DNA from 3 places in the Vibrio cortegadensis genome. Region 2 is predicted to be linked to each of the others. Evidence: riboswitches for the same ligand, from Rfam matches in the RefSeq annotation. Region 2 holds a riboswitch; each other region holds the start of a gene.
What was found. Region 2 has a riboswitch for thiamine pyrophosphate ahead of thiD (bifunctional hydroxymethylpyrimidine kinase/phosphomethylpyrimidine kinase). Riboswitches for the same ligand answer to the same signal wherever they lie in the genome.
Positions count from the first base shown of each region.

Region 1 (5,299 bases), on a different replicon from region 2:
TGCCATTAAACTGTTCACGCCAATGACAATCATCGGGGCAATGCTGAATACGTCCGTGACATTACGCAATAGTAAAAATAGCCCCGTACTAATGACTAACCCTGGCGTCACGAGAATAATCGTCCCGACCAGTTCGATACCATCGGCTTTCAAGCTTTGAGAACGCAATCGCCACGCTCGACTCGTCAATAGGATGGCCATCCCCGAGATCAATGACAACCCGCTGGCTAAGATGGCGATCTTAAGGGAAGAGAACATGGCTAGCCAAAAGCTCATATCGCTCAACACCGACAACGCTTTCACATTCATGCCACTGAGTACCACCATCAATAATGGAGGTAATACGAGCATTGAGACACCCATGATCCAAAAGCCATCCCAGCATTTAGCCGCCATCGAATCTCGGGTCATAAAGGTATTGCGACTGACCTGCCCATTGGATACCGATATTGGTTTTGATAAGCGTTGAATTGACATCGATAACACCCCACATAACAGCATTTGCCATACCGCCAGTAACGCACCAGATTGCAAATCAAAATCAAACTTAATCGCTTGGTAGATAGCCAGTTCGATAGTGGTGGATTTGGGGCCGCCGCCTAGAGCCATCACCGTTGCAAAGCTAGTAAAACAGAGCATGAACACTAAGCCACACACATGAGGAAGTTGCTGTCGTAATCTAGGCCATTCAACCCACTTAAATTTATCCCAATGACTCATTCCAAGGTGAGCACATAGCTTGTGTTGCTCGGCTGGAACCGCATCTAAAGATTGTAATAATAAACGGCTAGCATAAGGCAGGTTAAAAAAAACATGCGCCAGTAAAATGCCATTTAGGCCGTAAATAGAAAACGGTAATTGATGTTCAAACCACGCAAATAAGCTGGCAAGCAAACCACTATTTCCATAAATCGCCAATAAGCCAAATACCCCCACTAGCACTGGTAACACCAATGTTGACGCGAATAATTTGAGTAATAATGAACGACCAAAAAACTGGCGACGAAACAGAGCGTGCGCCACAGGAATAGCAAAACCGACACTCAGTAACGTTGAGAGCCCGGCTTGATAAAAGCTAAATTTGGTCACATGACGATAATAGGGATCAGACCAAACACTAGAAAGCTCTAGCGAAGGCGCATACTGAAAAAGTGCAGCCAGAGCACAAAGAACAAAGGTCGCGATAACTATCGCGACCCATAATCCAACTTTAGGAACTGAATTCATTAATTCTATTGACTAATTAGTATTAAAAAGTGAGCGCATGTTGCCATTCACGGATCCAAGGCTTACGCATTTCAGCCACCTCTTCTGCACTGAAGCTTAATGCTTGCTTTGGTAAAGAGAGTGTTTCAAACCCTTTTGGCAAGGCGACATTTGTAACTGGGTACATCCAGTTCCCGGTAGGCATGACCGATTGGAAGTCATCACTTAAAATGAAATTCATGAACTCATTCGCCAGCTTTTCATTGTTCGAGCCCTTCACTTTTGCCGCGACTTCAACTTGAGTGTAATGCCCTTCTGCAAAATCCGCTGTCGCATACTTCGTCTCATTTTCAGCAATAATATGGTAAGCCGGAGAGGTCGTATAAGAGAGCACTAAATCAGACTCGCCCTCTAAGAACATCGAGTAAGCTTCAGACCAACCTTTCGTTACTGTGACCGTTTTCTTAGCCAATTTTTTCCATGCATCACTCGCATTGTCGCCATAAACAGACTTCATCCACAGCATCAAACCTTGGCCCGGAGTTGAAGTTCGTGGGTCTTGATAAATCACTTTCAAGTCATCACGTTCTTCCACCAGCTCTTTCAAGCTTTTCGGTGGATTGGCCAATTTCTCAGTGTTGTATACAAAGGCAAAGTAACCGAAGTCATAAGGAACAAACGTCGTATCTGTCCAACCTTTTGGCAAAGCAACAGAAGAGGTATCAACGTGATGCTCGGTCAATAAACCGGTTTTCTTCGCTTCTACCATTAAGTTGTTGTCCAAACCCAATACGATATCCGCTTTGGTATTTGAGCCTTCAAGACGCAGACGATTTAAGATCGACACACCATCATCAAGGGCGACAAAATTCACATCACAACCACATTTAGATTCAAATGCTTTCTCAACAGCCGGACCCGGGCCCCACTCTGATGCAAAAGAGTCATAAGTATAAATAGTCAGTGTGTTATCAGCGGCAGACGCCGAAAAAGAGGTGATGGTAGCAAGTGCTACTGCGGTTAGAGTGGTTTTCACTGTTCGCTTTCCTTGTAGTAGGTACGACACAGGACTTGAGGGAGGAATACGAAAAGGTTGCTCCAAACTCAATTCCTACGCCGGCATTATCCGGTTCAGGTTTACGGGTCCCAAGCAGATGCTTGATCTCAGCTGATCATCCACAAAATGAATGACTGGCCCCCCGATGAGTAAGTCGAATTGTAATGGTAATTAGATCAATAAGCCATAAGGATCAAGATTCAGGCTTCACAACTCGCTGATCATAACCCCAACGAGGCACTAAACCTTGTTCAATACCAAGATGATCAAGCACTCGTGCCACCATGAAATCGATGAGATCTTCAATGGTTTTAGGTTGATGATAAAAACCTGGAGCCGCAGGCATGATAGTGACACCCATGGTCGAAAGCTTATGCATATTTTCTAAATGCAGAGTTGAAAATGGGGTTTCACGCACCACCAACAACAGTTGCCCACGCTCTTTCATCACCACATCTGCTGCTCTTTCTATCAGATTATCAGACATTCCATGTGCAATCGCGGCCACGCTTCCTGCTGAACAAGGGCATACCACCATTTTTTTAGGTGCCGCAGAACCCGATGCAACTGGAGAGAACCAGTCATCTTTGCCACATACGGTTAGCTTTTCCGCATCGCAATTCAAATGCTTTACTAGCGCTGTTTTTGCAGCATCAGGTCCACTAGGAAGCTTGAGATCGTGCTCTGTCGCCATAACCACTCGCGCAGCCGAAGAGATCAATAAATAGACGTGATAATCCGCCGCAAGTAAACACTCTAGCAATCTTAATCCGTAAGGCGCACCAGACGCGCCAGTGAATGCAAGGGTGATGGTTTTCGAGTCACAAGGTGCCATAACTATCCCATACTAAACTCATATGGATCAGCCAAAAGCGAATCCATGAGTAAATTTAATGATGGCGAAGAATACTCGCCTACGGCTATTTCATCAATAAGAGTGTCATTCCTACTCTACCAATCATAGCTACTTAACAAATGCTGCTTAACAAATAGGAGCAGACGAATTAAACAGACAATGCAGCAATCAACTTGTCGTGTATCCCTTCAAAGCCACCATTACTCATCACTAGAATTTGATCGCCCGGCTTAGCTTCAGCGGCAATTTTAGCCACAAACTCCGACATCTCAGCGCTGGTAAAAGCAGGTTGAATGCACTGCTCAGCCACATCTTGAACCGACCACGCGATATTATCCGGTTGATATAGATAAACGGAATCCGCTTTTGCTAACGAGGCGGCGAGTGTTTCTTTGTGTACGCCTCGCTTCATGGTTGCTGAACGTGGCTCTAATACCGCAATAATTTTACTGTCACCCACTTTGTTACGCAGGCCGCCCAACGTCAGTTCAATCGCGGTTGGGTGGTGTGCAAAATCGTCATATACGGTGACTCCATTGATCTCCCCTTTTAGCTCTAAACGGCGTTTAGTATTGATAAACTTGGCCAAAGATTCGCACGCAAGATCAGGGGTAACGCCGACATGTCTCGCCGCGGCAATCGCCATTAGGGCATTATCGACATTATGATCGCCAACAAGATCCCACTTAACACGGCCGGCTAACCCACCTTGGAAAAGCACATTAAATTCCGATCCGTCGTTAACGATTTTCTCGGCTTGCCACTCTCCGCCTAGGCCACTGCTCTCTTGTTCGCTCCAGCAACCACGATCAAGTACGTCATGAATCGCAGCATCTTGTTTTGGTGAGAAAATACGCCCATTGCTCGGAACGGTTCTCACTAAGTGGTGGAATTGACGCTTGATCGCCTCTAGATCATCAAAAATATCCGCATGATCAAACTCTAAGTTATTCATCACTAAGGTTCTTGGGTGGTAGTGGACAAACTTAGAGCGCTTATCAAAAAAGGCACTGTCGTACTCATCCGCTTCAACCACAAAAAACATGCTTTCGCCTAAGCGAGCTGATTGATCAAAGTTACCTAATACACCACCGACTAAAAAACCCGGAGCGTAACCACAATCTTCTAAGATCCACGCCAACATGCTCGACGTGGTCGTTTTTCCGTGCGTACCAGAGACAGCCAATACCCAACGATCATGCAATAAGAACTCTTGTAACCATTGAGGCCCAGAGGTGTACCTTAAGTTGTTGTCTAATACATATTCGACACAAGGATTACCACGGCTCATCGCATTACCGATCACCACTAAATCTGGACGGGGCTCCAATTGAGCAGGGTCAAACCCTTCGATTATTTCCACACCTTGAGATTCGAGCAAAGTGCTCATTGGAGGATAAACATTGGCATCGCAACCAGTGACCTTGTGGCCTAATTGACGGGCTAAAATGGCAGCGCCACCCATGAAGGTACCGCAAATACCCAAGATATGAATATGCATAATTCTCTTCCAAAAATAGACAAAACGAAACTAACTCATTTCTTACCATGAATAGACGGGGAAAAGCGAGATTGTTTGCAAAACTTCTGAGCTCGACATTTGAAGTGAGATCTGTGTCGGTTACTTCATTACCATTAATAAGATCCAACATTTACACTATTTGTTAGATGCTTAGGTCGTAAAGTCCATCAAGAGGCAATCGCTTACGCATCGAAAAAAATCCCCCACATGATTCAGAGAACGTTAAGGAAATAACATGTCTGATTTACGCACCCTTGGTGAGTTTATTGTTGCAAAGCAAGCTGACTTCCCCCACGCAAGCGGTGATCTTTCGTCTCTTTTATCTTCAATTCGTCTTGCTGCTAAAATTGTAAACCGCGAAATTAATAAAGCAGGATTAGTTGATAGTATTACTGGTGCTGTCGGCACTGAAAACGTCCAAGGTGAAGAGCAACAAAAACTCGATCTTTACGCGAACGATAAATTTAAAGCGGCGCTAGAAGCCCGCGATCAAGTTTGTGGTGTCGCCAGTGAAGAAGAAGATGAAGCGGTTGCTTTTAATAAAGAACTAAACAAAAACGCTAAATACGTCGTATTGATGGATCCGCTAGACGGCTCTTCAAATATTGATGTGAACGTATCTGTTGGAACTATTTTCTCGATTTATCGCCGAGTATCT
Region 1 is NZ_AP025472.1:350,648-355,946, reverse strand. Features, by position in the region: gene thiP (thiamine/thiamine pyrophosphate ABC transporter permease ThiP) at 1-1,227, opposite strand, end outside; gene thiB (thiamine ABC transporter substrate binding subunit) at 1,250-2,242, opposite strand; TPP riboswitch at 2,298-2,418, opposite strand; gene OCV39_RS01650 (flavin prenyltransferase UbiX) at 2,457-3,098, opposite strand; gene mpl (UDP-N-acetylmuramate:L-alanyl-gamma-D-glutamyl-meso-diaminopimelate ligase) at 3,268-4,620, opposite strand; gene fbp (class 1 fructose-bisphosphatase) at 4,877-5,299, shown strand, end outside.
Region 1: it holds a riboswitch for thiamine pyrophosphate, as region 2 does, so the genes downstream of both, thiB (thiamine ABC transporter substrate binding subunit) here and thiD (bifunctional hydroxymethylpyrimidine kinase/phosphomethylpyrimidine kinase) in region 2, are expected to answer to the same signal.

Region 2 (5,299 bases):
CCTTGCTCATCTTGAGACAACCAGTAACCAATGGTCACTTTTTGTAAGTCATGGTCAATACTATTAAAGCTGGTGTTTCCGACTAACCGATCCTGATACCAAACCGCGCAAGTCATGGACTTTCCTTCAGCGTAATCGTGGAGAGAGCGTTGAATGAAAATACGAAAGTCTTGTTCACTCTGGCAGTGAGGAGGCCAAGCGAGCCACTGAGATAAATACTCTTTCTGGCTGCAAGCAATATCAGAATAGTGTGAAGCGAAGGATTCTTGTACGAGTGCTAATTCTAATTCATCATCAATTTTTAGGCTAAACATGGCTTCCCTTAACTATTCATTATTGAATAATTCAAGCTAACAGGAAGCCAGTTATTTTTCTACTATCTTGATAAAATTTAAATTAAACAGACAGTTGATGGCATTTTACTGAGTGCTAACTTTACTTCTTATTGATGAAATCTTTAAAGCGGGCTTGGGTGTCAGCATCAGCTTTGCTGTACCAAAAATGCAGCATTTCTTCAGCAGTACTGTCAATTTGTGGTTGCTCCGCTTGTGTTACAACGACTGGTTTTGTCGCGGTTTCTGTCTTTGCTTTTGGAAGCGTCACGACAGTGGTGACAACACCGATAGAAGCAATGCCTCCGGCACGGTTATAATCCTCTGATTCACGAACATAGTTACGACCAAGTTGCATGCCGTCTTTTTTCAGCTTGTCGGTTTTAATTGAAATGGTTTCGCCTTTCTCGTCGATCAACGACCACTCCATGTTTCCGATTTCACGTTCTGCTTCACGTTCAGTTCGGTATTTTGGAAGGACAAAGTCTAATTTTGTATTCGCTTCATCAAAAGTGACGATATAAACATCGCTGCTCACACTATTGCGTTCATTCCCTTTGTCAAAATAGGGCTCAAAGCGGAAAACGATCTGGTTTTGTCCATCTTCTAAAGTTGCACTGGTCACCGAAGAGAAGAAACTTCCTGAGGTTTGTGGCTTTTCCATATTGACGGCTAAGAGAGTGACGTCAGAAGGAAGATTTAAGGTTACGTCGGCTAGTGCAAAATGGCTAGTGGCGATAAGAAGTGCAGCTGAGATAGGCTTAAGAATGTTCATATCCAATATTATTCCGTTTCAATAACTTATGATCGCTCTCAGCCTGCCTCGTAAAATGAGTGAATGCAATGATCAGGCTTGGAAATTGCCGCGAATAAGTGAAAAATTTACACAAGGCTGACCAAGAGAGCCTGACTAAGAATTAAACACCACCCGTAACACGCTGAAACTCGCAATGACCACCAATAAACCAATAGTGACGGGTTTGAACTTTGCTGCGCCATATTTATCAAATAGTTTCGTTCCAACGGCTCCGCCAAACATGCTGCTTGGTAATAGAGCAAGGGTAAGAATTACGGTATTCCAATCGACTAAGCCAGCGACACTCGCAGAGATAAAAGCAGTCGAATCAGCTAGCACAAAGAAAGCGATTAAACAGGCTCTTGCCACGATAGGTGAGAATGGACTGGCTAATGCGTGAGTGCCAATGGGTGGGCCAGACATGGAAGCCGCACCATTCATGATTCCGGCTAAACTGCCTAAAATGAGAGGAGCAACTCGACTCTTTTTCGAATACTGAAAACCGCGCTGGATCATGAAAGCAGAAGCAAAAATGAAACCGCTGATGATTAGGATGATGGTTTGCTGATCAACCGAAGTGAGCAGCAATAGCCCTACCGGAGTAAACACAAGGCAAGGAATAAAAACGTGTGCGACCCAAGACCAATCCACCGACCTTCTGACTTTCGGGAGCAGTTGAATATTACCTAGGCAGTCGATAAGCATAAATACCGGAACCAGTTTTATGACAGGCACAAACAGAGCACTCAAGGGCAGAGCGATAAGCGTGAAACCGAAGCCAGAGAAGCCGCGGACAATCGCCGCAAAGATAAAAACAAGGATTAAAGCAAAAAAAGTGGGACTGAGAATAAGATCCATAAGTGAGCTCTAAAATAGCCTCTATAACAGAGAGCAAATAGTGGTTGAGATGAAGCTGGATTGTGCGACGAGTTGCAATTATTCACAAGTTAAGTTGTTGTCAGTTTTACTTTTATATCGATACTCGTCGCTATAAACATTGCCCTTTTTAGAAAAATTGTTATTATCGCGGCTTACATAGTCGGGGGGCCATTAGGCTGAGATCGCAATTGCGAGACCCGTTGAACCTGATTCAGTTAACACTGGCGTAGGGAACTATAGTCTTGCTAATGATGAATCGATCCCAACATTCGTCTGTTTTTTAGCCAGAGAGTTCCTTGCATTAGTCTTGGAGCTTTTATGTCACATTCTCATATATCATCACATTCCTCTTCCCAAATATTACCTGATTCTACCACTCCGATTGTGTTGACTATTGCAGGCTCTGATAGCGGCGGTGGCGCGGGAATTCAAGCTGATATTAAAGCGATGTCGGCCACAGGCAGCTATTCCTGTTCGGTAATAACGGCCATTACTTCTCAAAATACACTCGGCGTTTCGGCCATTTTCCCCATTCCAATTGATCATATTGAAACTCAGTTAGATGCGGTTTTCACCGATTTAAATGTTGTCGCTGTTAAAGTCGGGATGCTGGCTGATTCTGAAATCATTAAAACCGTTGCCGCAAAGATTAAGCAGTATCGACCACAATTTGTCGTGGTTGACCCTGTAATGGTCGCGACCAGTGGAGACTTGCTGTTAGAGAACTCAGCGATCAGTACGCTAAAAGCAGAACTGCTTCCACTGGCTGATGTGATCACTCCAAACCTCCCAGAAGGTGCAGCTCTGATTGGTAGTTCTATTCCAACCAATGAAAATGCAATGAACTTGATGATTGCTGATCTGCGACAGTTGGGTGCGAACTCAGTACTGCTCAAAGGTGGTCATCTAGAGTGCGATGAGAATAGTAATGATTTGCTGATCTTTTCCGATCGCGTTGAGCGTTTGAGTGCAAAAAGAGTAGATACCCATAATACTCATGGCACGGGATGTACTTTATCATCGGCAATCGCTTCATATTTAGCACAAGGTAATGATCTATTCAGTGCGGTTAAGTTGGCTAAGCAATATATATCTTTAGCCATCGCTCATGCCGATGAGTTGGATATTGGCCAAGGACATGGTCCAGTTCACCACTTCTTTGATGGTCATAATGATGTCCGTTAATATGCAGGACGCGCCAGCTCAAGCATCGCTTAATCGCTCGGTTCTCAGTGTTGAACCTGGGGAGTGGTTAGACATTATATCGGGCTATTTACGTTACCAAGATACTGAACAGCCCATTATTTCAGGGCTAAACATGCGCATTCCTGCAACGTTATGGACGTGTATTTTAGGGCGCAGCGGTTGTGGGAAAAGTTCTTTACTTCGCTACCTTGCGGGGCTGTTAGAAGGTAAAGCTGAGTGGCGCGGTGAACTTAACCTCTGCGGTAACGATAAAGCCTCTCAAGCTATCGCAATTGATGGTCATATTGCGTATATGGCTCAGCAAGATCTGCTGATGCCTTGGCTGTCGGTATTAGATAATGTGCTGCTGAGTGATAAATTTGGATCTTCAGCCTTTGAACATCAGCAAGCTAAAGCTCTAGATCTACTGAACCGAGTGGGATTAGCAGGCAAGGCTCAACTTCTGCCTCAGCAGCTATCGGGTGGTATGCGCCAGAGAGTTGCTTTAGCTCGAACTTTAATGCAAGACAAACCGATTGTGTTAATGGATGAACCTTTCTCGGCGTTGGATGCCGTCACTCGTTATCGATTGCAAAATCTTGCATATGAGCTGCTCTCCGATAAAACAGTGGTATTGATCACTCATGATCCACAAGAAGCGATTCGATTAGCGCATCAGTTATACATTATTCAAGGTACTCCTGCTTTTGCGCAATCATTGAACATTGCCGATATTTTGTCTGTTCCTGACTCTGAAATGCCAAGAAAGTTTGATTCCAATTGTGCTCAGTTACAGCAGTGCATTATCGATCAGTTGGAGAGTGATTATGAATAGTTCGGCTCAACTAAGATTGGTATCCAGACGTCTTCTTGATAACCGTCACCTTCCTCATCAGCTGTTGCGAATGCTGTTTTCTGGGCTGGTTATCGTTGGGCTTTGGCAAGCGATAGTGGTGATTTTTGAGACCCCTCCTTTTATTCTGCCAGCCCCGTTAGATGTTTTTAATAGCTTAATTCAACGCTCTGACGTATTGGCTAAACATACCTTCGTTACAGCGCAAGAGATCATTTTAGGCCTACTTTTAGGGCTTTCTATGGGGTTGTTATTTGCGTTACAGATGTTGTTATTTAAACCAGTAAAACGTTGGTTACTCCCAATTCTCATTGCTAGCCAAGCCATTCCAGTATTCGCGATTGCTCCCGTTCTTATGCTGTGGCTTGGCTATGGCATTGCATCAAAAATCGTCATGGCGGCGTTGATCATTTTTTTCCCTGTGACGACATGCTGCTATGACGGATTACGTAACACTCCTGTTGGCTATCTTGATTTGGCTAAAACCATGGGCGCAACCAAATGGCAAATGTTACGCCATATTCAATTGCCTGCTTCGCTGCCTACTTTAGGTTCCGGCATTCGAGTAGCTGTGGTAATTGCCCCGATTGGCGCGGTTGCGGGAGAGTGGGTGGGATCAAGTGAAGGTTTGGGTTATCTGATGTTACAAACCAATGCTCGGATGATGATAGATGACATGTTTGCTGCACTGTTTGTGCTTTCAGCGTTGTCTGTCTCACTCTATTTCTGTGCCGATTTCATTTTGAAGAAACTGATCCCGTGGGAAGTGTGATCCCCATTATGTGCGATTCAAGGAGCGTGCATCATCGGAATATGAGCCGATAGAGCAGCGGTTTGAAAACTTATTACAACAAAAAAATGAATGAGCTAAGCCGCTCATGAATAGATTACCAATATGGAAATACAAGAAGGAAAAACAGTGAAAAAGAAAACGATTATGAGTGCTATTGCACTTGCGACTACATTGCTTTCTGTGAACGTTCAAGCTGACGAGAACGTTGAAGTTAAGCCGCTGACATTGATGCTTGATTGGTTTGTGAATCCAAACCACGGCCCGATTGTGATTGCGAAAGAGCGAGGATATTTTGCACAGCAAGGCTTAAAAGTCGAGATACAGGAGCCTGCTGATCCAAGTACACCACCTAAGCTCGTTGCAGCTAATAAAGTGGATTTAGCTATTTCATATCAGCCTAATTTAACCATTGATGTCGCGGCGGGCTTGCCACTTATTCGCGCTTCAACCTTGATTGCCAC
Region 2 is NZ_AP025473.1:678,156-683,454, forward strand. Features, by position in the region: gene OCV39_RS17330 (GNAT family N-acetyltransferase) at 1-314, opposite strand, end outside; gene OCV39_RS17335 (DUF2057 family protein) at 436-1,107, opposite strand; gene OCV39_RS17340 (sulfite exporter TauE/SafE family protein) at 1,243-1,986, opposite strand; TPP riboswitch at 2,159-2,257, shown strand; gene thiD (bifunctional hydroxymethylpyrimidine kinase/phosphomethylpyrimidine kinase) at 2,326-3,192, shown strand; gene OCV39_RS17350 (ABC transporter ATP-binding protein) at 3,179-4,027, shown strand; partial or broken gene OCV39_RS17355 (ABC transporter permease) at 4,107-4,817, shown strand; gene OCV39_RS17360 (ABC transporter substrate-binding protein) at 4,941-5,299, shown strand, end outside.

Region 3 (5,299 bases), on a different replicon from region 2:
CCTATTTACTACTGTTATTACGCATCTCTTTGGTGGCTCTGCAGGCCGTGAAGGGACGGCTGTTCAAATCGGTGGAGCAACGACTGATTGGTTATCTAAAGTATTTAAGCTGTCTGAACAAGATAGAAAAATGATGCTTACAGCGGGTGTCGCTGCTGGTTTTGCATCAATTTTTGGAACTCCGTTTACAGGAGCGATTTTTGCTCTAGAAGTTCTATTTATTGGGCGAATTAAATTCAATGCGATAATACCAGCGTTACTAGCGGCAATATTAGCGAATGTTGTGGCATCCGCTTGGGGAGCTCACCATACTCATTACTTGATTAGCTTTGATCAAGTGAGCACACTCTTTGGTCATAATATCGATATTGATATCGTGCTTATGGGCAAAGTTATCATTGCATCTGTTGGGTTTGGATTGGCAGGATACTTATTTGGAGAGTTGACTCACGGGTTGAAAGATTTGTTCAATGCGGTGTTAAAGAACCCTTACCTTATCGTTGTTGTCGGTGGGGTCATTGTCATTATTCTAGCGCAGTTGTTGGGGAACTATGACTATATTGGTATTGGTGTCTATCCTAGTCGCGAAGGTGGTGTCAGTATTACCTCTGCTTTCTCAGCAGGAGGGGCTGAGTGGTATAGCTGGATAGTTAAATTATTACTTACAGCAATCACACTCGCTGCGGGTTATAAAGGTGGGGAAGTTACTCCGCTGTTCTTTGTTGGAGCTACATTAGGTAACTTTCTTGCGTGGGTCATGGGAGCGCCTGTGGACCTGTTCGCTGCTTTGGGCTTCTTAGCTGTTTTTGCGGCTGCGACGAATACTCCTTTAGCCTGCACAATTATGGGTGTTGAGCTGTTTGGTGGTGAGTATCTGCCTTATTTTGCCCTTGCATGCTATACAGCATATTATTTTAGTGGCCATACTGGTATCTATTCATCACAGCGTGTCGCCGTTTCAAAGACATTAAAACACGGTAGAGATCATGATGGGTCGAATAAAATTGGTTCATATCGTGAGCATAAATCGTCTCACTTAAAACGTCTGAGTAAGACGTTAGCGAATCGAAAAAAATAGTTTCACGTGGAACACATCACATTTTCTAGTGACACTAGCTGTTGTGGTGTGTTCTTCATTTCAATTAGCCCATGGATTCCCTATACTCCGACTGCTCAATATTTAATTAAAGATATTGAATGGAACTTGTCGGAGTGCTTAGTACTTACACATAAAGTACGAGCTGAGACCGCAATGCGGGATCCGTGGAACCTGATTAGGTTAATACCTACGAAGGGAACAAGAGAAAACCTAACCTTAGGTTGAGAGTTGTATTGCATACTTCTTATATTTCTAAATATATTGATAATCTGCAATATGAGCCTTGAAACTATGGCCTCTTGCTACACAATCCGACAAGCAATTATCCCAGTTATTACGAGGAATTTGCTATGTCGTCAAGTCGAAAAACATCGCGTCTTAATGCGAAATCAAACATTGCTTCACTATCTGTTCAGCCATATCCCAACTCAAAAAAAACATACATCAACGGATCGCGTCCAGACATCCGTGTACCTATGCGAGAAATATCTCTTGCGGACAGCCTCATTGGAGGTTCGAAGGAGTCTCCGCTGTATGCATCGAACGAGCCTATACAAGTTTATGACACGTCAGGTTCATACACTGACTCAAGCCATAATGTGAATGTCTATTCTGGTCTACCTAAGGTAAGAGATGCGTGGATAGAAGAGCGTGCTGATACTGAGCTCTTAGAAGGTGTTAGTTCAGTCTACTCGAAAGGGCGACTAGAAGATGAAACACTGAATGATCTGAGATATGGGAACTTGCCAAGTATACGCCGTGCCGCAGCAAACCAGTGTGTGACACAATTGCATTACGCACGTAAAGGCATTATCACCCCAGAGATGGAATTCATTGCGATTCGAGAAAACATGGGCCGACAGAAATTCTCTGATGGCCAGTTAAATCACCAACATGCAGGGCACAGCTTTGGTGCTAACTTACCCAAAGAAATCACACCTGAATTTGTGCGTAAAGAGGTTGCTGAAGGTCGAGCGATTATTCCTTCAAATATCAACCACCCAGAATCCGAGCCAATGATCATTGGTCGAAACTTTCTTGTTAAGGTAAACGCCAATATAGGTAACTCATCAGTGAGTTCATCGATAGAAGAAGAAGTTGAAAAACTGATTTGGGCAACTCGATGGGGGGCTGATACTGTCATGGATCTCTCCACTGGTCGAAACATTCATGAGACACGTGAATGGATACTAAGAAACAGCCCTGTACCTATTGGCACCGTTCCAATGTACCAAGCGCTAGAAAAAGTGAATGGCATTGCTGAAAACCTTAATTGGGAGGTGATGCGGGATACATTAATTGAGCAAGCTGAGCAGGGCGTTGATTACTTCACCATCCATGCGGGTTTGCTTCTTCGTTATGTGCCTATGACCGCTAAACGTGTTACAGGCATTGTTTCGCGCGGTGGTTCAATCATCGCTAAGTGGTGTTTAGCGCATCATCAGGAGAGTTTCCTCTATACTCATTTTCGTGAAATTTGCGAGATTTGCGCCAAGTACGATGTTGCTCTTTCTCTCGGAGATGGTTTACGACCGGGTTCTATCGCTGATGCAAATGATGAAGCACAGTTCTCTGAATTAAAAACATTAGGTGAGTTAACTAAAGTTGCATGGGAATACGATGTACAAGTAATTATTGAAGGCCCCGGACACATTCCAATGCACATGATTAAAGAGAATATGGACGTGCAATTGGAGCACTGTCATGAAGCGCCATTTTATACATTGGGGCCACTGACTACTGACATTGCACCAGGTTATGATCACATCACTTCAGGTATTGGTGCTGCAATGATAGGTTGGTATGGCTGTGCGATGCTCTGTTATGTCACCCCGAAGGAACACCTTGGTCTACCAAATAAAGAAGATGTCAAAACAGGGATGATTACTTACAAGCTTGCCGCACATGCTGCCGATCTTGCTAAGGGGCATCCTGGGGCTCAAATTCGTGATAACGCGTTATCGAAAGCTCGATTCGAATTTCGCTGGGAAGATCAGTTTAACCTAGCACTCGATCCCGAAACCGCACGAGCATTTCATGACGAAACCTTACCCCAAGAGTCGGGAAAAGTAGCGCATTTCTGTTCAATGTGCGGCCCTAAATTTTGCTCGATGAAGATATCTCAAGAAGTCCGAGAATATGCGAAAGACACCAAGCAGGTAGCGGCAGATCAAGCAATTGACATCAAGATGCTGAATGATCCTTTAGAAGGCATGCGTCAAAAATCACACGAGTTTCTATCTTCAGGTTCTGAGTTGTATCACCCTATATCTTCAGCTCAACCTAAACCAAGTATGAACGTGATTGTGGAGGAGGAGTAAGCATGAAATTGCAAATTCCTGCTCAGCACGTTGAGTTAACAGGGAAGGTGCAGCGATGTTTGCTGATAGCTGAACAGCATGGGTTTAGCATTGGGGATATCGAGTTGGGTGTTAGCCAAACTCGTGCCTTCCGACTTTTATCCGATGATACGAATGTTGAATTTGCTTTAGCGAGTGCTTTGAAGGCTGAAGAAAGAGCAACTCATATACTCAAATTTGTGTTGGATTACGACTCGCAACCATCGTTGTTTGACGCAACGAATCTTCTCGCCGAAAAGCCATCTGTCATATTTATTGGTAGTTTTCACGAAAATCATGCTGTTGATATTTGGCGATGTGGCGATGAAACTCGCAGTCAAATCACTTCTGATAAACAAAAAGACTTGCGTGATGAAAGCCAAGGAACTCATTCTACTTTGGAAAGTCACCTCGCTTGGTTGATTACATCGTTATGTTTAGGCTTTCCAATTGAAGACGCGCTTGTTCTGGCGAGAGCGAGTATCTCCGTAAAAACAGATTCAGATGTTTATGATGTTTCACGTGAAACATGGCCAGTCGATTTTAGTAGCTTTCCTGTACCTGCTTTGATGCCGAGTAAGCTCAATGCTGAACTGAAACCATCACAAGCTGATACATTGCACCAGTCTCAATCTATCTCACCTATAGTTTTTAAGGCATTGAGTAAAGATAGTTTAGGTTTGTACCCGGTCGTGAGTAATGCCGAATGGATTGAAAAGTTACTATTACTTGGTATTAAAACCATTCAACTCAGAGTTAAAGACCCATCAACGGCCGATTTAGAAGAGCAGATCGTTCAAGCTATTCGACTCGGAGAAAAATATCAGGCTCAGGTATTCATCAATGACTATTGGGAGCTGGCTATCAAGCATGGCGCTTTTGGTGTGCACTTAGGACAAGAGGACATCGAAACTGCCGACTTACAGAAGATTGCCACAAGCGGAATGTGTTTAGGCGTTTCCACGCACGGGTATCATGAACTGCTCCGAATTAGCCAACTGTCACCAAGTTACATTGCGCTAGGGCATATTTTCCCAACCACGACGAAACAAATGCCATCTAAACCTCAAGGCCTTACGAGGTTGAAACTGTATCAAGGTTTGATTAATCAGATGAATGACAACTCTCAGAAGTCCGGTATACCGACAGTAGCGATTGGTGGTATTGATTTATCGACCGCAAACATGGTCTGGTCGTGTGGGGTTTCAAGCCTAGCGGTGGTTCGAGCGATAACCCTATCAACGAATCCAAAGGAAACCATTGCAGACTTCAACAATATTATGAATGCGAACCATGAGCGTACAGAGGAGGTTTTATGCTAAGTCCTTCTCTTACTGACCAACAATTTTTACGCTATCAGCGACAGATATCACTGTCTGAGATACAAGAAATAGGGCAATCAAAATTAAATAAAGCGTCAGTACTTATTGTGGGATGTGGTGGCTTGGGTTCTGCTTCAGCCCTTTATCTCTCAGCTTCTGGGGTAGGACAACTCGTCATCGCAGATAGTGATGCGGTCGAGAGTTCTAATTTACAACGACAGGTCATCTATCAAGAGAAGGATATTGGCAGTCAGAAAGTCATCGCGATGAAGCGCCAACTATCGGCATTGAACTCTGATACTAATGTTCGGAGTGTGGATGCTCTTCTTAATGGTCAGCAATTGGATATAGAAGTGATGATGGCGGATATCGTCGTCGATTGCAGTGATAATATAGAAACTAGACAGGCAATAAACCTGGCTTGTTATCAGCATAAAACGCCACTGGTATCAGGTTCTGCGATTGGTTGGAAAGGGCAGTTAACAACATTTAGCTATCAAAAAGGTACCCCTTGCTATCACTGCTTGTTTCCCTATCAG
Region 3 is NZ_AP025472.1:3,044,988-3,050,286, reverse strand. Features, by position in the region: gene OCV39_RS14195 (voltage-gated chloride channel family protein) at 1-1,078, shown strand, start outside; TPP riboswitch at 1,199-1,314, shown strand; gene thiC (phosphomethylpyrimidine synthase ThiC) at 1,450-3,420, shown strand; gene OCV39_RS14185 (thiamine phosphate synthase) at 3,423-4,760, shown strand; gene OCV39_RS14180 (HesA/MoeB/ThiF family protein) at 4,754-5,299, shown strand, end outside.
Region 3: it holds a riboswitch for thiamine pyrophosphate, as region 2 does, so the genes downstream of both, thiC (phosphomethylpyrimidine synthase ThiC) here and thiD (bifunctional hydroxymethylpyrimidine kinase/phosphomethylpyrimidine kinase) in region 2, are expected to answer to the same signal.